Casimicrobium huifangae: one gene and its partner. The protein of the gene in region 1 interacts with the protein of each later gene in a pairwise test. Links are inferred from orthologs where the notes say so. Each region holds a gene or a part of one and is shown on either strand. Other genes may lie near its edges. The genes, in order: grpE and groL.

What was found.
Region 2: the proteins of grpE (region 1) and groL interact in binary tests that used the Escherichia coli proteins (3 or more experiments, as listed by UniProt). The link is inferred for Casimicrobium huifangae from one-to-one orthologs.

The regions. Positions count from the first base shown.
Region 1 is NZ_CP041352.1:4,146,159-4,152,793, forward strand. Bases 3,644-6,635 are described here. They hold grpE (nucleotide exchange factor GrpE), read left to right. Parts: upstream 3,644-4,840; coding sequence 4,841-5,431; downstream 5,432-6,635. Other genes in these bases: FKL89_RS18780 (S9 family peptidase), read right to left, coding at 3,644-4,441; FKL89_RS18790 (four helix bundle protein), read left to right, coding at 5,510-5,878; dnaK (molecular chaperone DnaK), read left to right, coding at 6,049-6,635. Outside these bases: FKL89_RS18770 (alpha/beta hydrolase family protein), read right to left, coding at 1-986; FKL89_RS18775 (amidase), read left to right, coding at 1,057-2,427; more of FKL89_RS18780, read right to left, coding at 2,531-3,643. UniProt on the Escherichia coli protein: Participates actively in the response to hyperosmotic and heat shock by preventing the aggregation of stress-denatured proteins, in association with DnaK and GrpE. It is the nucleotide exchange factor for DnaK and may function as a thermosensor.
Region 2 is NZ_CP041352.1:3,946,439-3,962,585, forward strand. The notes cover bases 12,069-15,058. They hold groL (chaperonin GroEL), read right to left. Parts: upstream 14,394-15,058; coding sequence 12,744-14,393; downstream 12,069-12,743. Other genes in these bases: FKL89_RS17885 (hypothetical protein), read right to left, coding at 12,069-12,516; groES (co-chaperone GroES), read right to left, coding at 14,573-14,863. Outside these bases: FKL89_RS17835 (PaaI family thioesterase), read right to left, coding at 1-67; FKL89_RS17840 (MerR family transcriptional regulator), read right to left, coding at 162-584; FKL89_RS17845 (MBL fold metallo-hydrolase), read left to right, coding at 673-1,740; peptide-methionine (R)-S-oxide reductase MsrB, read right to left, coding at 1,778-2,179; FKL89_RS17855 (hypothetical protein), read right to left, coding at 2,229-2,972; FKL89_RS17860 (molybdopterin-containing oxidoreductase family protein), read right to left, coding at 3,012-5,108; tRNA 2-thiocytidine(32) synthetase TtcA, read right to left, coding at 5,105-6,121; FKL89_RS17870 (S1C family serine protease), read left to right, coding at 6,230-7,255; FKL89_RS17875 (UbiA family prenyltransferase), read right to left, coding at 7,331-8,731; FKL89_RS17880 (tetratricopeptide repeat-containing diguanylate cyclase), read right to left, coding at 8,851-10,473; more of FKL89_RS17885, read right to left, coding at 10,564-12,068; FKL89_RS17900 (restriction endonuclease), read left to right, coding at 15,277-15,900; FKL89_RS17905 (GDSL-type esterase/lipase family protein), read right to left, coding at 15,904-16,147.

The DNA of each region.
Region 1 (6,635 bases):
ATAGCCGCAGCGGCGTCGGTCTGAAGCCATCGCCGCGCTGCAGCATCCTCTTTGAGCCAGGCATCGAGAAATTTGAGTGTGACCAGTCGCGTCTTGTCGTGAATGATTCGGGCAACGGCCGGCGGGGTGGCATCGTTGGCTTGCCCAGTTACCCGATCAAGCCACATCGCGTCGCGCAGATCGCCGCCACCAAACACCGAATGGTCGCCCTCTGCAAAGACGACACGATATTTGTTACCCGCCGGTTGCGCATCAAATACTGCTGCGCGGTTGCTGGCCGTGCTGCCAGTGCCCATCACATCACCGTCAATGCTGCCGGTCACACTCAGGAATGGCTCTGCCATACTGCCGTAGCGTTCCGGCCAGGTGCGCTTGAGGCCTTGCGTGGTCGGGCTAAAGGCGATGAAGGCCGAGATGCGGGGTTCAGCGAGTGAACGGATCGGCCCCGGGAAGCGCTCGCCTGCCAGTGCCATTGTCGTCCGGGCGCCAAAGCTGTGGCCGGTCATGGCGACCCGGGCAAGATTGATCCGTTTGGTCCACGCTGGCGCGTCAGCCTTCGCCTGCTGGCGGGTGATTTCATCGAGCACGAATCGGATGTCGTCAACGCGGCCGAGCATCTGCTCCGCCGTCGCGCCGCGCGCCAGCCGCTGCTTCGGTGTACCGCTGCCTGCGCCCTTCCAGAGCGAATCGTCGCTGCCCGGATGCTGCACATGAATGACCAGATAGCCGTGCTGCGCCCAGTGCTCACCCCAGGCTTTGCCGCCTTCACGCGAGCCGCCCAAGCCGTGCGAGAAGATCACCAGCGGTACCTTGTCGGCCCCGTCGGGGACGCGTACCTTAAGTGGCAGACTGCGACCGCGCGCGGTGTCGTTCCAGTCGAGGTCGATCACTTGCGGCGCCCCGTGCGCGATGACGGCAACCAGCAGCGCGGTGGCGGACAACAGCCGGCGCATCAGTCGATACGGGTAATGGTTCAGCATTTTCATGGGCGCAATGTAGCGGTATCGGTACGGCGACCGCAACGCATAATGCAAGCAAACGTTACCGCGCTCAATCATGACCACTATCGCCAACTTGCAGCAAGCCTTTACCGCTGGCACCGACCAACCGTCCGCTCTCGCCAGCCGGCAGCTCAAACTCGCCCTTGACCCGGCTGGCGAAGGTGTGCGCGTATTTCTGGCACTGAGCGACGAAGCGATCCGTGTCGCAGCCACGCACGCAGACGAGCGCTTTCTGGCCGGCGGCGCTGCCGGGCCACGCGCGCTGGAAGGCATCACGATTTCGATCAAGGATCTGTTCGATGTCGCCGGAGAAGTGACCACCGCCGGCTCCACGGTGTTGCGATCGCGCGCGCCGGCCACCGCCGATGCGCCCGCAGTGGCTCGCCTGCGTGCCGCGGGCGCGGTGCTCTTCGGTCGCACCAACATGGTCGAGTTCGCGTTTTCTGGCGTCGGCATCAATCCGCACTATGGCACCCCGCGCAACCGCTGGCAGCGCGAAGACGCGGGCGGCCACGTGCCAGGTGGTTCTTCCAGCGGCGCGGGCGTCAGTGTCGCCGACGGCATGTGCGTTGCGGCACTCGGCACCGACACCGGCGGCAGCGTGCGCATCCCTGCCGCCTTCAATGGTTTGGTCGGCTTCAAACCCACCGCGTTCCGGGTGCCAGTGAATGGGGCTGTACCGCTGTCGTTCCTGCACGATTCAGTCGGTCCGCTGGCCAATTCAGTCGATTGCTGCGCAAGGATTGACGCAGTGCTGGCCGGTGAGTTCTTCAACCCGATGCCGGAAAAACCTGCGCAGCAGTTACGGCTGCTGTGTCCGTCAGGTACCTTGTGGAATGGTCTTGACGCCGAAGTCAGCGCAGCTTGTCAGCGGGCGATGCAAAAGCTGCGTGACGCTGGCGTCACCATCGTCGAAGCAAGGTGTGACGCGCTGGAGGATCTGTTCGCTGCCGGCAATCTGCCTCCAGACAAGCGAGTAATGGGTCGGCTGGCAGAAACCTTCGACTGGCATGCGGCCAACATCGGCGTGGATGGCGCGGGCTACGATCCGCGCGTCTGGCACCGCATCCAGCTTGGCGCCGACGTCACCCGCGCCGAGGTGTCGCAGGCAATTGCCTGGCTGCGCCTGTGGAAGCATCGCATGCACGAGGCGCTGTCGGGCTTCGACGCGATGATCGCCCCCACGGTTGCCTGCGTACCGCCGCCGATTGCGCCGCTGCTCGCTGACGACGCCTTGTTCTTCGCCCGCAACCAGCTCATCCTGCGCAACACGGCCTGGGTGAACATGATGGACGGCTGTGCGCTGACCCTGCCCTGCCACGCGCACGGTCCCGCGCCGGTGGGCCTGCAATTGATCGGTCGTCACGCAGCAGATCACCAGCTGCTCGCCACCGGACGAACTGTCGAGGCCATCCTGCGCGGATAAAAAAAGCCGCAGCCATCGCGTTCTTTGGCGAACGCCGGCTGCGGCTACAAGCCGGGCGAGCCGCCCGGCGAGGATTGGCAATACGGTTGTGCGGGCCGCGCGCCTACTTCGCGGCTTTCAGATGCTTGCCGAGGAATTTCTCCATCGCTTCGTAGAATTCGAACTGGTTCTCCTGCAGACGGAAGCCGTGGCCTTCGTTGTCCTTGACCATGTATTCGACGGCAACGCCGCGCTTCTTGAGCGCCTCGACCATCTGGTCACTCTCGGCTTTCACCACGCGCGGGTCTTTCGCACCTTGGGCAATGAACAGCGGCGTCTTGATGCGCTCCGCGTTGAGCGCGGGTGACGTGGTGGTGAGTTGCGCCTTGTCCTTCTCGGCGTCGCCCACCATTTCGGTCATCATTTCGAGGAACGGCTTCCAGTAGGGCGGGATCGACTTCATGAAAGTGAACATGTTCGAGACGCCCACATAGTCCACCGCTGCAGCGTACAGATCAGGCGTTTTGGTAACGCCCATCAGCGTGGCGTAGCCACCGTAGCTGGCGCCGTAGATGGCGATGCGCTTCGGGTCGGCAATGCCTTCCTTGATCAGCCAGTTGACGCCGTCGGTGATGTCGTCCTGCATGGCCAGGCCCCATTGCTTGAACGAGGCTTCCCAGAATTTGCGGCCATAGCCCACCGAGCCACGGAAGTTCATCTGCAGCACAGCGTAACCACGATTGGCGAGGAACTGGATTTCACCGTTGTAGCCCCAGCTGTCGCGATACCACGGGCCGCCGTGCGGGTTGACGATCACCGGCAGGTTCTTGGCCGGCACGCCTTTCGGCAGCGTCAGGTAGCCGCGGATGGTGAGGCCGTCGCGTGCCGTGTAGCTGATCGGCTTCACTTCGGCCATATCGGCTTCGGCGAGGGCCGGGTTGATCTCCGCCAGCTTGGTCAGCTTGTCGGCCTTCACGTCGTACACGTAGCGCGTGCCCGGCGTGCGATCGTTGCTGGCGGCCACGATCAGCAGGTTTTCATCCTTGGTCATGCTTTGCACGCCGATCTGGTAACCCGGCCGCTTCGCCTTCAGCGCCTTGTAGACGCGCTCGGATTCCTTGTCGAAGAACACGGGTTCGGCTTTTTCAAAGTTCACCATCGTCTGCGTGATGACCTTGCGCGCACGCGACCAGCCGAGCGAATCAACGTCCACATTCGGGTTTTCGTAGATCAGCTTGCCTTCTTTCGCCGTCTTCGGGTCGAACTCGAACAGCGCCGCCTTGTCGCGGCCACGGTTGGAGGCCACGTACATCAGCTTGCTGTCCGGCGTCCAGCCCACGATATCCACCGCTTCGCGGAAGTTGGTGGTCAGCAGCGGCTTGAACGGCTCCGCTTCGGTCTCACGGTAGAGCAGCGTCTTGTTGACGCCGTCGGTCGCGCCAGCGGCGCGCACCTTGCCGGCGTGGTCGGTATTCCACGCGGTAATGTTGCCGGGGTTCTGGGCAACCAGCGTTTCAGCGCCGGTCTTGATGTTGATGCGGTAGACGTCGAACAGGCGCTTGTCGCGCTTGTTGTGGGTGACGAGGATGTGATCGTCGTCATCCGGAAGCGCGTCGAGGATGCTGGCCTGGGTGCCCTCATGCGGCGTCAGGTCCTGCACCTTGCCGGTGGTGATGTCGGCCATCACCACATGGAAGTTCTCGTCGCCACCGAAATCCTTGGTGTAGAGGACGTGCTGCGGCCCCTTGAAGAAATAGTTCGAGATGTCACGCGCCGTCTCGGCGGTGATGCGCTTGACGCCTTCCTTGCTGCCCGCCTTGTCGATCGGCTGCACAAAGATGTTCATGCGCGACTCATACGGCTGCATGAAACCAAGCATCTTGCCATCGGGCGAGAGGCGGAAATAGCCCTGCTCGGGGTTCTTGAAAAAGTCACGCAGGGGGTACTGCCTGGCGGGCTGTGCCTGGGCAGATACCGCCGTTGCCGCGATCAGGCTGGCGCTGGTAAGCGTCGTAAGCCAGTGGCGAAAGTTCATGAATGCTCCTGGTAAGGAAAGAATGTCGCGAGCGACGGGAAAACAGGGCGCGATTCTGCGTTGCGCGACCGCCGTTGGCTAGCCCACCGCGACCAAGACGGAAATTTCTGGCGCGAGTCGCGGAAACGGGCGGCGACGCGCGGGCTGCGGTATCGGTAGCCAGCAGCATTCTGTCACTCACGTCGGCTATCAACTTTTCTGGCAAATGGCGTCGGCAATGGGCTAAGTAGGCAGAATTGCATAATGTCGACTTTATGCGAAATCGGCCCTCATGCCCTTTGCAAATGGGCTTTGTGCAAAAAGTTGATGTTTTGCGATACCCGCACTTGAAATAGGGAAACCGCCCCCTAACTGCTGCTTGTTAATCGACCAACAGTCATTCGAAGTTACGACCACATCATGGCTACGCCAGACGAACAACAATCCACCGCCCCGGAACAATCCGCCGACGCCTCGGTGGCGCAGGAAGCGCCCGCCTGGGCGTCTCCCGAAGAAAAGCTCGCCGCCGCCGAGAACGAAATCGCTGCCCTCAAAGAGCAGCTCAAAGACCAGCAATTGCGCAATCTTGCCGAGATGGAGAACCTGCGCAAGCGCAACGCGCAGGAAATCGCCAATGCCCGCGACTTTGCGGCCAAGGATTTCGCCTTCTCGCTGCTGGCGGTGAAGGACACGCTGGAAATGGTGCTGAAAGACCAGCAAAGCACCACCGAACAGATCAAGATGGGCGTGGACATGACGCTCAAGAACCTCGTCAGCGCCTTCGAACGCGCCAAGGTGAAAGAGGTCAAGGCCGAAAAAGCCAAGTTTGACCCGAACGTACATCAGGCGATGACCCAGATCGAATCGACCACCGAAGCACCGGGCACTGTGCTGCAGGTCTTCCAGAAGGGTTACACGATCGCCGATCGCGTGCTGCGGCCGGCGATGGTGGCTGTTGCGACGGCGCCCGCACCCAAGGACGACGGCGCTGCGCCTGCGGCGCAGGCCTAGGACGACGATGCTCGCTTCGCTTGCATCTAGGACGACGCGGCTCGCGTTGCTCGCTGCTAGGACGCGAGGGGTTGCCGCGTGAACTCTGCTGATGCGCCGCGTCGCTCCCATCGGGACTTTCCGGTCTGGAAGGCGGCGATGGATTTGGCCGAATCCGTTTATGACTTGAGTGCCGGCTTCCCGGCGGACGAGCGTTTTGGTCTGACGTCACAGATTCGCCGTGCCGCCGTGTCCGTGCCGTCCAACATCGCCGAGGGCGCAGGCCGTTCGAGCACTGGCGAGTTGGCGCATTTTCTGGGCATCGCGTTGGGATCGCTCGCCGAACTGGAAACACAAATTGACCTGTCAATCCGGCTGAACATGACCGGTGACGCTACTGAAATCAACAATCAGATCGAAAACGTACGCAAACAACTGATCCTGTTTAGAAGATCGCTCACAACCTAGCCTTGCGTCCTAGCGACGAGCAACGCGAGTCGCGTCGTCCTAGCCGCAAGCGAAGCGACGCGGCGGCGTCTTAGGGGCGAAGCCCCGTCGTCCTCGGTAACGCCACTTGAACGTCAACGAACCGCAACAAACTTTACATAACAACAACACTCTCCACGGAGAAACACATCATGGGCAAGATCATTGGTATCGACCTCGGCACCACCAACTCGTGCGTTGCCGTCATTGAAGGCGGGCAGCCGAAAGTCATCGAGAACAGCGAGGGCGCGCGCACCACGCCGTCCATCGTCGCCTACATGGAAGACGGCGAGATCACCGTCGGCGCGCCGGCCAAACGGCAAGCCGTGACCAATCCCAAGGCCACGATCTACGCGGTAAAGCGCCTGATTGGTCGTCGCTTTGAAGAAAAGGAAGTGCAGAAGGACATCGGCCTGATGCCCTACGCCATCGTCAAAAACGACAACGGCGACGCCTGGGTCGAAGTTCGCGGCAAGAAGATCTCGCCGCCGGCCGTTTCTGCCGAGACGCTGCGCAAAATGAAGAAGACCGCTGAGGACTACCTCGGCCATGAAGTGACCGAGGCCGTGATCACGGTGCCGGCCTACTTCAATGACTCGCAGCGTCAAGCGACCAAGGACGCCGGCCGCATCGCAGGCCTCGAGGTCAAGCGCATCATCAACGAGCCGACGGCAGCCGCACTCGCATTCGGTATCGACAAGGTCAAGAAAGACGGCAAGTTCGCCGTGTATGACCTTGG
Region 2 (16,147 bases), 190 kb from region 1 along the record:
TCAGCCGCATTGCGCCCTGCGCCTGCAGGATGTTGAGGATATCGGTTGTTTTTTGCGCAGTCAGCATGTCAGCATTCTAGACGACACGTTGACGTTTACGTCAACGTAACTTCAAATTCTGTCGTCGTCGACCGCGTCTGCGCAGCCCGAACACGGTTGGCTTATTGAGCCGCTTTCAACCGTTTGCGGCAGTCCCTCTCAATCGCGGAAATTTCCGCGAGCACGACATCAATGTCCTCGCGCTGCTGCTCCAGCATGTCGCGACGTCGCGCCAGCACTTCGAGGAATTTCTCGAGCTGCGAGCGCTCACTGTTGTCCGCCTTGTAAAGATCAAGGATTTCGGCGATCTCGGCCAGACTCATGCCAAGCCGTTTGCCGCGCAGGATCAGCTTCAGCCGCACCCGCTCGCGCGGCGTGTACAGGCGCCGCGTGCCGCGCCGCTCCGGCGCGAGCAGACCCTGGTCTTCGTAGAAGCGGATGGCGCGCGTGGTAAGCGCAAACTCATCAGCGAGCTCGGTAATGGTGAAGGTTTCGCGACGAGCGGTCGCCGGTGCGCCGGGCGCAGTAGCAATGGGTTCTGGCATGCATGGAGTTTATGGCAACGCACCTGATCGTGTCGTGATAAGTTGACGTTAACGTCAACCGACGACCGATTCGGCTACTATCGGCTGCATGACTGCTGCACTCTCCTTCCCGCACGCTGCGCCGCCCGCACCCGGCGAGTTCATCGACATCGCACCCGGCATCAAATGGATCCGCATGCCGCTGCCATTCGCGCTCGACCATATCAATCTCTGGCTGATCGAGGAACCCGCGAGTGCGGACGACCCGCGCGATGGCTGGACAGTGGTCGATACCGGCTTCGGCGTCGATGCAACGCGGGCGCTGTGGCAACAGCACTTTGCGCAGACGATGGGCGGCAAGCCGCTCAAGCGCATTGTCGTGACCCACTATCACCCGGATCACCTGGGCAACGCGCAATGGCTGGCTGAGCACTTCGCCACCTCGCAGGGCGCGATCATTGTGGAAATGAGTCTGACTGAACTGCTCGCTGCGCACAGCGTGGCTGAGGGTAGTGGCGCCTATCAGCGCAGCAATCTGGCGGCGTTTTTCCGGGCGCACGGCCTGACCGAAGAACAGATTGATGTCACGGCCAATCGCGGCAACACCTACAGCTTTGGCGTGCCCACGCGCCCGCCATGCTGCAACCGCATCATGCCGGGCGATACGGTGGAAATGGGTGGCAAGTTCTGGTCAGCGATCGGTGGCTACGGTCACACCACGGAGCACCTGAGCTTCTACTGCGAAGAGTTGAAGGTATTGATCAGTGGCGACATGCTGCTGCCGAAGATTTCCACCAACATCAATGTGTGGCCGGTGACGCCACTTGCTGACCCGGTGACTGACTACGTGAGTTCGTTGCAGGCATTCAAGTATTGCGAAGCCGACACCCTGGTGCTGCCGTCGCATGGACTGCCGTTTAGTGGCATCGCGACACGCGTGCAAGCGCTGGAGACGCACCACGAAGACCGCATGAACGAGCTCTACGGCGCCGTCGCCGAAAGTCCAAAAACCGCAGCAGATCTGATCCCCACGCTGTTCCGCCGCAAGCTCGACAATCACCAGCTCTTCTTCGCCATCGCCGAAGCGGTAGCGCACGTAAATCACGGCTGGCGAATTGGGCGGCTCACACGTAACGTCGGTGACGATGGTCGCATCCGTTTTGGAATGGCGGCCTGATTCTGCATTGGATTGAGGGCCGCTACGGCCCTCGGTTTCAGCCCGGCGCAGTTTCTACAAACTGCAGGGCCTCGGAGTTGATGCAGTAGCGTAGTCCGGTTGGTTTCGGCCCGTCGGGGAATACGTGGCCCAGATGGGCATCGCAGCGGGCGCAGAGCACTTCTGTTCGCCGCATGCCGAAGCTGTTGTCCTCGTGCATCGTGACATGATCAGCGACCGTCGGACGAAAGTAGCTGGGCCAGCCCGTGCCAGAATCGAATTTGCTGTCGCTGGCGAACAGCGGCAAGTCACAGCAGACACAGTGATAGACACCAGTCTTGTCGTGGTCCCAGAAGCCGCCGCAAAACGCGGGCTCGGTACCATGCTTGCGCGTGATTCGGTATTGCTCCGGGGTGAGCTGGGCACGCCACTCGGCGTCGGTCTTGACTATTTTTTCCATGACAGAAATCCTGCTTTGACGCCGTTGGTAGTGGAATCGGCCATGATCCTTACGGCGCTTTCAGGGCATCGGCGGCCAGCCTGTACCAGGCTTTGTGCAAATCCTGTGTGTGGGCGGGCGCGAGGCGGCCTTCCTTGACCACCTGCTCGTAGAGTTCGCGCGCTTCACGGCGACGGCCCGATTCGTCCAGATACTGCGCATAGCGGCAACGGGCCACCGGGCCATTGGCGGTGGTGACGGCGTGCTGGAAGGCCGCATCGGCACTGCCATCGCCCAGACGCGCAAGCGCAAAGGCGTAGCCAAGATCGTCGTCCGGCTGCCGCGCATCCTTGCCGAGGGCGAAGAGGCGCTCGTAGCTGGCTCGCGCAGCGGACCAGCGCTCTGCAAGCAGATTGGTGGCAGCAAGGCTGCGCACGAAATGCACATCCTTTGCGTAGCTGCCACTGGCGCACTCGTCGTAATGCTTGATGGCTTCGTCGTAGCTACCGGCTGCGGACAGTGCAGCCGCCAGCGCAGCGCGGTTGGCAGCCGTCGGCGAGCGCTCGAATTCGGTTTCCGCCTCGCGCATTGCCCGATTGGGATCAACGGCGGCCTCCACTGCACGCAATACCTTGCGGCCGCCGCGTGAATAGCGCATCTCCGGCAGGTACTCGCTGATGAAGTAAATCAGGCTGCCGAGAAACGGCGCCATCGTCATGATCATGATCCAGTACCAGGGGCGCCCGGTGCGCAGCACGTGCGTGGCGAAGAAAACGACGATAAGCAGATCAACTACACCAAGGGCATAGGGCATGGCGCAAGCTCGTGAAGAGGTCGAGAGCGGAAAGCAGCCTTATAGCGCAGCCACCTCAACCCGGCAATCGTAGAACGTGGCGCCGCCGCCCATGTCGGCCAGCGCCTGGCTGGTGAGATCGTTGACGAAACCATCGGCGCCGGGATGATTGCGCCAGTGCCCCCAGAGAATGGTGGCGACGCCCGGCCGGGTGTTTTCGCTCAGCCGCATGGTGAGCTGCATGCTGCCGCGGCGGTTCCACACGCGTACACGCTGGCTGTCGGTGAGATCGCGGGCTTGCGCGTCGGCAGGGTGCAGTTGCAACGTCGGCGCGCCATAGCCGGCCATCAATTCGTCAATGTTGCCGAAGGTGCTGTTCATGGCGTTGCGCAGCGGCGGCGTGTTCAGTGCCAGTGGGAACTCCTTCGCCACGTCGCTCGCGTCACCTTCGTGCGGTGGCACGTAGTTTGGCAGCGGGTCAAGGCCGCGACTGGCCAAGGTTTCCGAATAGAACTCGCACTTGCCAGACAACGTACCAAAGCCGCCATCGGCAAACGGGGTGATGAAACCGTCCTTTTTCGGGTAGTTCAGACGCAGGAAACCGTCGCGTTCCAGTGCGTCGAAGGACTGGCCGGCGAGCGAAGGATGATTCCAGTCGAAGGCATGGCGGATCAGAGACTCGTCGTCCTCGCCAAAGCAGGGATCGGTGAGACCCATTGTCCGCGCGAGACGACGGAACAGCTCGGTGTTGGGCAGACTTTCGCCGACCGGAGCAATCGCACGCCGGTTGATGACGAGATCGTAGTGACCGTAGCTGCGGTTGATGTCGTCGTGCTCGGGCGAGGTCGTCGCCGGCAGCACAATGTCGGCGAAGCGGGCGGTATCGGTGATGAACACGTCGTGCACGACAGTGAACAAATCCTCGCGGGCGAGGCCGCGCAGCACCACGTTGCCATCGGGTGCAACCGCGCCGGGATTGGAGTTGTAGACAAACAGCGATTTGACCGGTGGATCGTTGGTAACGGTCAGCGCATCGCCGAGCGCATTCATGTTCACCACGCGCGGCAGCTTACCGCCGCGCTTTGGCATCAGATCCGGTCGCTCAAGATAGCCCAGATTCATCGGGTAAGCGCCCGAGGTAGAGAGCTGCAGGCCGCCGCTCGCCTCGCGCCACGCGCCGGTCAACGCCGGCAGGCAGGCAATCGTGCGCGTCGCCATGCCACCGCCACCGTGACGCTGCATGCCGTAGTTGAGCCGGATGGCGGCCTTCTTCGTGGCCCCATAGGCTGCAGCGAGCGCTTCGATGTCTGCCGCCGGAATACCGCAAATAGCGCTGGCACGCTCTGGCGTCCAGTCGGCGACACGCTCTTTCAGCGGCCCAAAGCCGAGGGTGTGGCGAGCGATGTATTCGTGATCGAGACGGTCGTCGCGAATCAATACGTGCATCATCGCCAGCGCCAGCGCGGCGTCGGTGCCGGGCTTGATTGGCAACCACTGATGGCACTTCTCGGCCGACAGTGAGCGATAGGGATCAATCGCAATCAGCCGGGCGCCGCGCCGCTTGGCCTCCTGACAGCGGCTCCACAGATGCAGGTTCGACGTGATCGGGTTGGTGCCCCACAGGATGATCAGCTCGCTGTGTGCAAAGGCCTCAATGTCGGTCCCAAGGCGCGAGCCCAGCGTCACCGTGAGGCCGGCCGCGCCGGCGCTCGCACAGATGGTGCGGTCGAGCTGCGAAGCGCCGAGGACGTGGAAGAAGCGGCGATCCATCGAACCGTACTGCAGCATGCCCATGTTGCCGGCGTAGCTGTACGGCAGGATCGCCTCGGCCCCGTGGTCCGTGATGATTGACCTGAACTTGTCCGCTATGGTCGCGAGTGCCTCGTCCCACGAGATCGGTGCGAACTTGCCTTCACCCTTGGCGCCAACGCGCTTGAGCGGTGTTTTGACTCGGGTCGGGTGATAGGTACGCAGCGGGTACTTCGCGACCTTGGTGCACAGCACGCCGGCCGTGACGCTGTGCGTCGACGAACCCTTGACGTCGACCAGCTTGCCATCGGAAACGTGATATTCCAGAGCGCAAGTGTCCGGGCAGTCGTGCGGGCAGGCGCCCTTGACGATGAGGACGTCTGTCAGATTCGCGGTTGATGCGCTCATTGCGCCGAGACCGCGGCGAACACGGGCTTGTCGGTCTGCGCCTGCACCGCGTCGCGCTGCATGGCTGATTCAATTTCGGGATCGACGTCAAAGGCAGTGTCGCCACCGTCGAACTGCGCCAGTGCGTGTGGTTCGACAGGCTCACCACGAACGGAAGATAGCCCCTGAAAATCAAACAGCTTCGAATCCGCCAGATGCGACGGCACCACATTCTGCAAACTGCGGAACATGGTTTCGACGCGGCCGGGGAATTTCTTGTCCCAGTCCTCGATCATGCGGCCGACCACGGCGCGCTGCAGATTGGGTTGTGAGCCGCAAAGGTTGCAGGGGATGATTGGGAACTCGCGCTCCTTCGCGTATTTCACAATGTCCTTCTCGCGCACATAGGCGAGCGGGCGGATGACAATGTGTTCGCCGTTGTCGGAGACCAGCTTGGGCGGCATTGCCTTGAGCTTGCCGCCGTAGAACATGTTCAGGAAGAAGGTTTCGAGGATGTCTTCGCGGTGGTGTCCGAGCGCAATCTTGGTGCAGCCCAACTCCTTCGCGGTGCGATAGAGAATGCCGCGGCGCAGCCGCGAACACAGCGAGCACATGGTCTTGCCTTCCTCGAGCACTCGTGTGACGATGGAGTACGTATCCGATTCAACAATCTTGAAATTGACGCCGAGCTGTTCGAGATACTGCGGGAGGATGTGCTCGGGGAAGTCCGGCTGCTTCTGATCGAGGTTGACAGCGATCAGTTCAAAGTTCACGGGCGCCACCACTTGCAGCGCGAGCAACAGGTCGAGCAGTGTGTAGCTGTCCTTGCCGCCCGAGAGGCAAACCATGATGCGGTCGCCTTCGCTGATCATGCCGAAATCGGTGACTGCGGCACCCACAATGTTGCGCAGGCGTTTGCCCTCGCGCGTGAGCGAGAACGGCAGCTTGCGCGGTTGCCGCGCTGTCGCTACGGGCGTTTGTGTGCTTTCGGCGACCGACAGAGAAACTTCGGTTGCGGTATTGGCCTGATTCATGCGAGTATTTTAGGCAGGCAAGCCGTGCTGCAGTGTTTCTGCCCCGAAAAGCAACGCTATGGCCACGGCCAGGGTTTGTCGTTCACCGATGCAGCAAGGAGCGAGACGATGCGCCGATTGACCACTTTGTTCGCAGGTTTTGCCACGCTGGCGATGATTGTTGCGGCGTTTGCCACGCTCGCCCAGGACATAACGACGGGTGAAAAGTTCTCCGACAAAATGAGCGCGGAGGTTATCGAGAAGGCGATCTCGGGAGTAGTGAAGCTGCGGACGCTGGCGGCGCCGTCGGCCCGGAGCAATGCCACGCTGGGTGCCGAGCGTGAAGGCAACGGTGTGCTGCTGTCGCCGCGTCTCGTGCTCACCATCGGCTACCTCATCATGGAGGCCGATGAAGTGGAAATCACCGACCACAAGGGCCGCAGGCTTCCCGGCAAAGTGGCGGGTTTCGACCAGGAGACCGGGCTAGGCCTCGTGCGTCTGCTGGCACCAGCACAGGGCGAACCGTTCGTGCTGGGCGACGCCAGGGCACTCAAGGAGAAGGATGCCGTGCTCGCTGCTGGTGCGCGCGGCAACATTGCTCCGGCCTTTGTTACCTCCCGCCGCGAATTCACCGGCGGCTGGGAATATCTGCTCGACAGTGCGATCTTCACTTTTCCGCCGATTGCCGACTGGGGCGGCGCGGCGCTGATCGAGCCTTCGGGCAAGCTGGTAGGCGTCGGCTCGCTGTTTGTTCGTGATGCCGACGGCAAGGGCAAAGGCATACCCGGCAACATGTTCGTACCGGTCGATATCCTGAAACCGATCCTCGATGAGCTGATTGAAACCGGCCAGCGCAAGGGTGCGCAGCGGCCGTGGTTGGGCATCACGACGTTCGAGGATGAAGATGGTGTCAACGTCGGTCGCCTCTCTCCGGATGGCCCCGGTGACAGGGCCGGGCTGGAGCGCGGTGACATCATTGCTGCCGTCGGGCCCACCGCCGTCAAAACGCTGGCTGAGTTCTATCGCGCAGTGTGGGCGCGCGGCGAAGCAGGCGTCCGAGTCCCGCTGAAAGTCATGCGCGGTGACCGGGAATTGACGCTTTGGGTGCGCAGCATTGATCGCAACGGCTTTTTCGCTGCGCGCACCGTGCACTAGAAGCTCACCAGCCTTGCAGCCGTTGTGACCTCACAACGGCCGTTGTCGCGTCGGCCTGCAAATCGCCGCAGCTGGCTAAACCGCCAGCACAACGCAGACCCCGGTTGCCAGTGCGCACCCCCATGAGACCGCGTCACGGGTGGCGAACAATACCGGGTCATCGTCCATCAGGCCCGCCATCGCCAGACGCCACATCCGGGCGAGCCACAGCAGCACTACCGCCACCATGCCCCACAGCCACAGCGGATCGCCGTATAGCGTGCTGACCTGGTCACTCGCCACGTAAAGCGCGAGCACCAGACAGGCGGCAATCGCTGACCCGACACCAAAACCGTTGACGAAGGCTGCGTCTCGCCCCGTGTAACCACGGCCGGGCAGCGCCTGGTCAGGCGCCAGACGATCAATGTCGGCTGCCCGCTTCAACAGTGCCAGACTCAGAAACGCGAATACGGAAAACGCGGCAAGCCATGCCGAAAGCGGCACGCCAACTGCCACCGCACCAGCAACAATGCGCAACGTGTAGAGGCCAGCCAGACAGAATACGTCGTACACCGGCAACCGCTTGAGCCAGCTGGTATAGCCCGCGTTCACCAGCACATAGGCACCGATCACCGCGACGGCGGCCCATCCGGCGAACCAGGCCAGCACAAGACCACCAGCGAGCAGCGCCCCGGACGCTAACGCTGCAGGCGCCAGTTGCAGATCCCCGGCCGCCAATGGCCGTCTCCGCTTGCTTGGGTGCGCCCGGTCGGATGCGAGATCGAACAGGTCGTTCACCACGTAGATGGATGAACACACAGCACAGAAGGCGGCAAATGTCAGCAAAGTAGCGTGCCAGGACGCCGCCACCGCCCACTGATGAGCGGCAAGCGGTGCCACGAAGACCAACACATTCTTGACCCAATGCCGCACGCGCAGCAATTTCAGCCAACGACCGACACCGCCTGCGGCGGGTGTACCCGGCAACCGCTGCCCGCCCGCCGGCAGCAGCGATGACACCGTGAAGCGCTGCGCTGCGTGTGGCCATACAGCGAGGTCAGCGCGGGAATCACCGATGTAGTCAAAGCCCTGTTCGCCAAACAGTGGCACCAGTCGTTCCGCCTTGGTATGCGCCTTCAGATTGCGTATGCCGTCGGACGCGATCACCCGGTCAAACAGGCCGAGCTCAGCAGCACAAGCTTGCGCCACGAGGTCATCGGCAGCCGTGGCCAACACTGTGGTGCGCCCTGCCGCACGCGCGTCGCGCAGGGCATCGACAACTGCCGTGTTCCAGGGCAAGCTGGGGAAGTCCGGCAACGCCATCGATGCGAGCTGTCGCTTGAACGCACTGCGCCCACGCAGTAGCCAGAGCGGCACCGCCAGCGGCAGCCACCAGCGCCGCCGCCAAGCCGCGAAAAATGTCTCCCACAGGGTGTCAGTGCGGCAGAGTGTTCCGTCGAGATCCACCACCAGTGGTCGCAGGTTTGGGGCAGGCATGATGGTCAGCGCGAGTCAGCAGCCATTGACGCAGTCGCGGCAATCGCAGATACAGTGGATGCGAAGGCGCATGCTACACGCTGCGAAAGCAACCACCGTCGTGGCTGGCGTCGGTTGGGTCAGTCGTTGACCCGAACCGTCACTGCGCGGTTCTTGCCGGCCTGCTTGGCTCGCCTTATCGCCGCATCAACCCGCTTCAACAAATAGGGCAGCGTCGCCAGCGCCTTGCTATGCGCGCAGGCCACACCGACGCTGACGGTCACTGCGATCGCCTTGCCGTCATGCACCACCGGGCTCTCCGAAACTTTGGTCAACACCCGCGCTGCAATCGCTGCTGCGATGCGCGGACCGACACCGGGACAGAGCACGAGAAATTCATCGTCGCCAGCACGCCCCATCAGGTCATTGACACGCAGCGCCTGCCGCAAGCGCTCGACAACACCCTCCAGAACGGCATCGCCGGCGAGGTGGCCGCGCTCGGCGTTGATGGCGCGGAAGTCGTCAACATCGATCATGATCAACGCCACCGGTTGCTGCGGACCGCCGGCCAGCTTGCCAATCGCCGCCTCGAAGGCGACGCGATTGAGCGCTCCTGTCAGCGGGTCACGCGCCACCTGACGCGCCATTTTCTGCGCCTCGGCCTGAGTTTCGATCAGACGCAAAGTCAGTTCGTTGACCGCTGCCGACTCGCGACGCCCGCGCGCCTCGGTGCGTTCCACTTCTTCGACAAACTGTACGGCGATACGCTGGCTTGCCAGATGCACCCGATGTGCGTCGGCTCGGGCAGCGAGAAAGTCGGTAACGGCATCCATCGTGCGATCGACATCGCCAGCATCGCGTTCGAGCTGGACGCGGGCCAGCGCGGCGTCTTCACGCATCGCGTGCAGCGACGGATCGGCGGGCAGCATGGCAGCTTCATCCAGCCGGGCGCGAGCGTCATCATGACGACCAAGCGCGACCAGCCAGCGCGCGTTATCGATCAATACCCGCAGCAAGGAATGAACGTTGCGGCGGCTGCGCAACTGCACGGCAGCCGCATCAGCGTCAACCACGGCATCCGCCAATCGGCCCTGGCGGGCAGCGACTTCGGCACGCGTATGCAGCAGGTTGGGCAGCCATTCACGCAACACGGGCGATTGCGCGATGGTCATCGCCTCGTCGATTTTGCTGGCAGCTTCATCCAGACGCCCCAGCGCGCAATACTCGCGTGCCATGTTGTTGAGCGCCGCCGTACGAACCGCAGCGAGCGGTTTGGTGGTGGCGATCGCACAGGCCCGTTCGAACAGCGACAGCGCGGTGTCATGCTGCTCCAGCTGAGCGTACATCGGTCCCAGGCTCTGCAGCAATTTGGCCTGCTCGTCCGGCAGGTGCTCCTGCTCGGCGATGGTGATTGCTTCGCGCATGGCGCGAATGGCAAGGTGGAAATTCTGCAGGAATAGGTGGATATTGCCGCTAATGGCCAGCAGCGGAATCTTGTCGCGTGCTTTATGTTCGCGAATCGCCAGATCGAGCCCGCGCCTGGCAAACTGGAGGCCTTCGAGCCAGCGTCCTGCTGCCTGGCAACCGGAGGCGCACAGACGCAGCACATACAGCGTTTCGTCGGTCGACAAGTCGCCGTGATAACCGGTCAACAGCGCTTCACCACGCTCGAGCGCAGCGACATTGAGCACCTGCGGCAACGCCCGGAGCACGGCAAGCTCGGCCTCGACGTGGCGGCGGGAAGGTGACTTCAGCTTGCGCATGGGTTCAGTGTACGTCGCGCTGCTACGGCCCGCTCGCCCGGTTCCGCCTTTCGCGAAACACCGGGCCAATCTGGCCGGCGACGGCGCGAATCAGTCGCCGCTACGCAGCTCCGGCGTACGGACGACTTTCAGATAACCCCCAGTCGCGACGAAGACATGCGCGCCGCCATCCGGCGTGCTGCCGGCGTGACGGGCATTGCCGAACAGGGTGACCGTCTTCCTGACTTGCCCGGTGTTGGCGTCGACCCAGGCGAAGCGCTCCCAGTCGGCGACCAGACTCCATAGCCCTTTCAGCGCACCGAGCAGACCATCGTTGTCCGGCTTCTCGCGTGCCAGCAACAGCGGTGTGCGGGCACCAGCGTCGGTGACGTCGGCAACCGGGAATGCGGCAACACCACGACGGAGTGCGTCCTGCGCCTCATAGGTGACGTTGCCGCCCTTCTTGATCACAGTGTAAGGCGAGACCTGCTGCCCCTCATTGGTCGGCCAGCGACGAAGGCCGACGCCGGAGGCCGGGATGTCCACCACCACGACCGGTTCGCGTTCGACCATGATGCGCAAACGATCAGCGCTGGTTTGCGTCTTCAGGTACTTTTCATTGTGGTCCAGCACCAGTGTCGAGCCCTGATCTTCGGTCTTGCCAAAGCCGCGCAGATCGACAAACTGCGCGCGTTCGATGTCGAGCACACGCAGCTTCCACGGGCCGTTGGCCTTGCTGGTGAGGATCGTCTTGATCATGTACCAGGGCAGGAACGGGTCGTCACGATAGAGATCAATGGCGAACCGTTTGTCGTCGGTGTACTCAGGTCGTTCAACGCAGCAGATCGTCGTATTGGCGCCATCCTTGCCGTGCACCCACGGCACCCCCGCGTTGAACCAGATGATGAGCGGGCCGGTCACCAGCATCGCGACGCCGAACAGACCCATCATCGCCCACGACTGTGCCTCGGCCGCGTAGGGCCGGATCTTGCCGGTACGGTTGAAGATGTCGAGCAGGTTCATGAAGCTCAACTGGCTGATCGCGCCCGCCGGGTTGGCCAGCAGGAACGACAGCGGCAGATAGAACGTCAGTACCGCGCCGACGATCACCCAAATGATCCAGTAACTGCCAAAGGTGCCCGCCGCGATGTAGCGACGGGCGCTGCCTATGTCTGCCGCCGTCGTTGCCACTGGGAACGAGGGATTCGCCGCGCCGGGCACCGGCGTGGGGGTTGCATCGGCGACGCTCGTCGAGACCGGTGACTGCTGCGGCGTCGCTCCCGGCTGCGCAAACGGCGCGCTACTGGCGGTCACTCCTGACGAAGGCGGTGTGATTGGCGGCTCCATGGTCGGCGGCGCTTGCGGCACAACTGCCGGACCCGGTTGCGGGACCACAACCGCGCCCGAAGCACCTGCGTTGCCGACGGGAGGACGCCGCTGATCCCCACCCGCCCGCGCGGCTGCGGCGTTGCCGTTGGCGTCACTCGCCTGTGCCCGCGCTTCGACATTGAGCATGTTTGCGCACGCAGCTCCACCCTTCCACGCACAGTCCTCGGTCGCCTGCGCGCGCACTGGATCATGCGGCGGTTGCGGCAACGGTGCTGGCGGAGCGGCGCGGGTGGCAGCGGCGAGCGTGACTGGGATGTTCACGCTGCACTGCCGGAATACCTGGTCCCCGGCCGTGGAAATCTGCCGCATGGCACCGGCGACTGCGTTGCCCTCCAGTCGCAGCGAGCCCACGGTACGCCAACGCCCCTGCTTGCGCGAGGCGGGCGACCACGCGCCCAGCGCGTCAATCTCGAAGCCACCGCGTGACCAACGCACCTGCGCTGACTCGCTGAACTGCCCATTGCCACGCTGCCACAGCACGGTATCGCCCACCACCTGCAATTCAACGGGCGACGACCAGCCAGCGTTCGACGGGTTGCCGATTACCGCGCTGCACTGCAGCTGCCCGGCGTAATTGCCGTCACGGACCGGACCGGCCAGGGCGGCAGACAGCAGGCCAAATGTCACCGCAAGTGACAGCAGCAGGGAACGAAAGAGCGATGAACGAGGCAGCATGAACAGAAAGAGGCAAGTACCGCACCAGTTTAGCTGCGCCAAGGTCCTGTTTCGCTGACGACAAACAAAACAAAAGGCACCCGAAGGTGCCTTTTGTTTTGCTACGGTTGGCTGGAGCAGCCAACGAGCGAGTATCCGGGATGCAGTGCGAGGCGCGCTCGGCCGACGCGTACTTGACGTACGCGAGGTCGAGCGCAACGAAGCAATGCGCCCGGAGACGAAGCTCGTTACATGCCCATGTCGCCCATGCCGCCCATTCCACCCATCCCGCCGCCACCAGGCATCGCCGGTGCGTCGTCTTTCGGCGCTTCGGCGATCATGGCTTCGGTGGTGAGCATCAGGCCTGCGACCGATGCGGCGTTTTGCAGCGCGGTGCGGGTGACCTTGGTCGGGTCGAGAATGCCCATTTCGATCATGTCGCCGTAGGTGTCGTTGGCGGCATTGAAGCCGTAGTTGCCCTTGCCAGCGAGGATGGCGTTGACCACCACGCTCGGCTCACCACCGGCGTTGGCAACGATCTCGCGCAGCGGCGCTTCGATCGCTTTCAGCACCAGCTTGATGCCGGCTTCCTGATCGTGGTTGTCACCCTTGATCGTGCCAGCAGCCTGACGGGCGCGCAGCAGCGCAACGCCGCCACCGGCGACCACGCCTTCTTCAACGGCGGCACGGGTTGCGTGCAGCGCATCTTCAACGCGGGCCTTCTTCTCTTTCATTTCGACTTCGGTCGCAGCGCCAACCTTGATCAGCGCAACACCGCCGGCCAGCTTGGCCACGCGCTCTTGCAGCTTTTCCTTGTCGTAGTCGCTGGTCGCTTCGTCGATCTGCTTGCGGATCTGGGCAACACGGCCCTTGATCGTGTCTTCCTTGCCGGCGCCGTCGATGATCGTGGTGTTCTCTTTGCCCACTTCGATCTTCTTGGCCTGGCCGAGATCAGCCAGTGTGACGCTTTCGAGCTTGAGGCCAACTTCGTCGCTGATGACGGTGCCGCCAGTCAGGATGGCGATGTCTTCCAGCATGGCCTTGCGACGGTCGCCAAAGCCCGGGGCCTTGACGGCAACGGTCTTCAGGATGCCACGGATGTTGTTGACCACCAGGGTTGCCAGCGCTTCGCCATCGACTTCTTCAGCGATGATGAGCAGCGGACGACCAGCCTTGGCCACTTGCTCCAGCGTCGGCAGCAGATCGCGGATGTTCGAGATCTTCTTGTCGTGCAGCAGGATGTAGGGGTTGTCCATCAACGCCAGTTGCTTGTCCGGGTTGTTGATGAAGTAGGGGCTAATGTAGCCGCGATCGAACTGCATGCCTTCGACGACGTCGAGCTCGTTCTCGAGCGACTTGCCGTCTTCAACGGTGATCACGCCTTCCTTGCCGACTTTTTCCATCGCGTCAGCGATGATGTTGCCGATCGAGTCATCGCTGTTGGCCGAGATCGAACCGACTTGAGCGATTTCCTTGCTGGTGGTGGTCGGCTTCGAGGCCTTCTTCAGCTCGGCGACGAGGGCGGTGACCGCCTTGTCGATGCCGCGCTTGAGGTCCATCGGGTTCATGCCGGCGGCAACGAACTTCATGCCTTCGCGCACGATGGCCTGGGCCAGCACGGTCGCGGTGGTGGTGCCGTCACCAGCGTTGTCGGAGGTCTTGGATGCAACCTCTTTCACCATCTGCGCGCCCATGTTCATGAGCTTGTCCTTGAGCTCGACCTCCTTGGCGACCGAGACACCGTCCTTGGTCACCGTCGGGGCGCCGAACGAGCGCTCGAGCACCACGTTGCGGCCTTTCGGGCCGAGCGTGACTTTGACTGCGTTGGCGAGGATGTTCACACCCTCAACCATGCGGGCACGTGCGTCACCGCCAAATACAACTTCTTTAGCTGCCATGTTTTTCTCCTGGGCTTGCTGCGCCGGGCGATCACTGCGTTGCCGTCGACCTCGTGTACATCAGTACACGTCGGTCAACGGCGCCTTGTGCTCATCCCGGCTCGCGGCGCCCGAAATTGGGTTCGTTGATTAGTTTTTGAATCTGGAATTGCCGAAGCAATCGGTTGCGTACGCCCGAGTTACTTGGTGACGACAGCCATGATGTCCTCTTCGCGCATGACCAAGAGTTCATCACCGTCCACCTTGACCGTCTGGCCGGCGTACTTGCCGAACAGGACCTTGTCGCCCACTTTGACGTCCGGCGCGTTTTGCTTGCCGCTGTCGTCACGCTTGCCGGGGCCAACGGCGAGCACTTCACCCTGGTCGGGCTTCTCGGTGGCGGTGTCCGGGATCACGATGCCGGACGCGGTTTTGCGCTCTTCTTCCAGGCGCTTGACGATCACGCGATCGTGCAGGGGGCGAAGTTTCAGTGACATGAAGAGTTCTCCTTGAACAATTCTCGGGTTTTGAAATCGGAGGCATCCGCCAGCCGCATCGGGCCTTGGCGGACGATTGGCAACCTGCGTAGAGGATGCAACCGTAGCGAGCGCTAACTGCGGAGAAATCCGATTGTTAGCACTCGCCCCTGATGAGTGCTAATTATAGGTAGCGACGGCGACGTTTCAAGCCGGAAGGCAGGGCATCGTCATATTGGCTTTTTAATGAAACTACCATTTCATAAGGGTTCATAGCGGAAAATTGCGAAAGTCGACTTTCGATGAAAATGCGCTATTAGCCCATATCAGATGGGCATTTTTGAGAAAAGATGATCGTAGCCTGCTCCGGTCCTGACATCCGGCGCCGCGTGCTACAAACACGCTCCCGATCCGCTGGATGCCCGCCCGTGCAGTTTTCGCTTCCGTCCTTCAAGATGTCCGACCGCTCGCTGTTCGCGGTGCTGCTCCGCTCGCCGTGGTGGATCAGTTTTGCCGTCGCCGCAGCCGTTGGTTTTGCCTGCTACAGCCTGTTCCCCGCCCGCTATGCAGCCGTCGGTGCGGTGTCGGGCCTGCCGTTCGCAGTGATCGGGGCCATCGCGGCGTGGCGGCAGTGGCAGGCGCCCAGCCCGGCCAAAATCGACGCCACATTACAGGCGCTAGCCGCGCTGCCGGGCCGCGATTTCGTCGCCGCGCTTGAGCGCGCCTACGTCGCTGACGGCTACACCGTGACACGCTTCAAAGGCAGCGGCGCGGACTGGATCATCAGCAAGGGCTCGCGCAGCGCCCTCGTCAGCCACCGGCGCTGGAAGGCCGCCAATCACGGCGTGGAACCCCTGCGCGAACTGTCCGCCGCACTCGCCTCGCCAGCGGGCGACGACGTCGGGCAGGGCATCTACATTGCGCTGAACGCACCCAGCGACGCCGCCCGGCAATTTGCCGCGAAGAACAGCCTCCGCATCGTGACCGGCACCGAGTTGGCGCTGCTGATGCAGACTGTGATCAGCTCCGGCGGCGGCAAACGCGCTGCCTGAAAGTCACAGCAACTGCGCCGCCCGCGCCGCGTCGGCAAGGCTGCGGGCAAATGCTTCATAGCCCTGCGCGTTGGCGTGAATCTGGTCAGAGCGCAGTGCCGCATTGGCCAGCACCGTGGACCAGCCCTTCGCATGTAGCGGCAGGCGCAGCGAATCAGCGATCTCCTCGTAGAGCGGATGATCGGACAGTGATCCAGCAATCACCGCCGCTGCGCTCAATGCCGGCACCGCAATCAGCATCACCTGC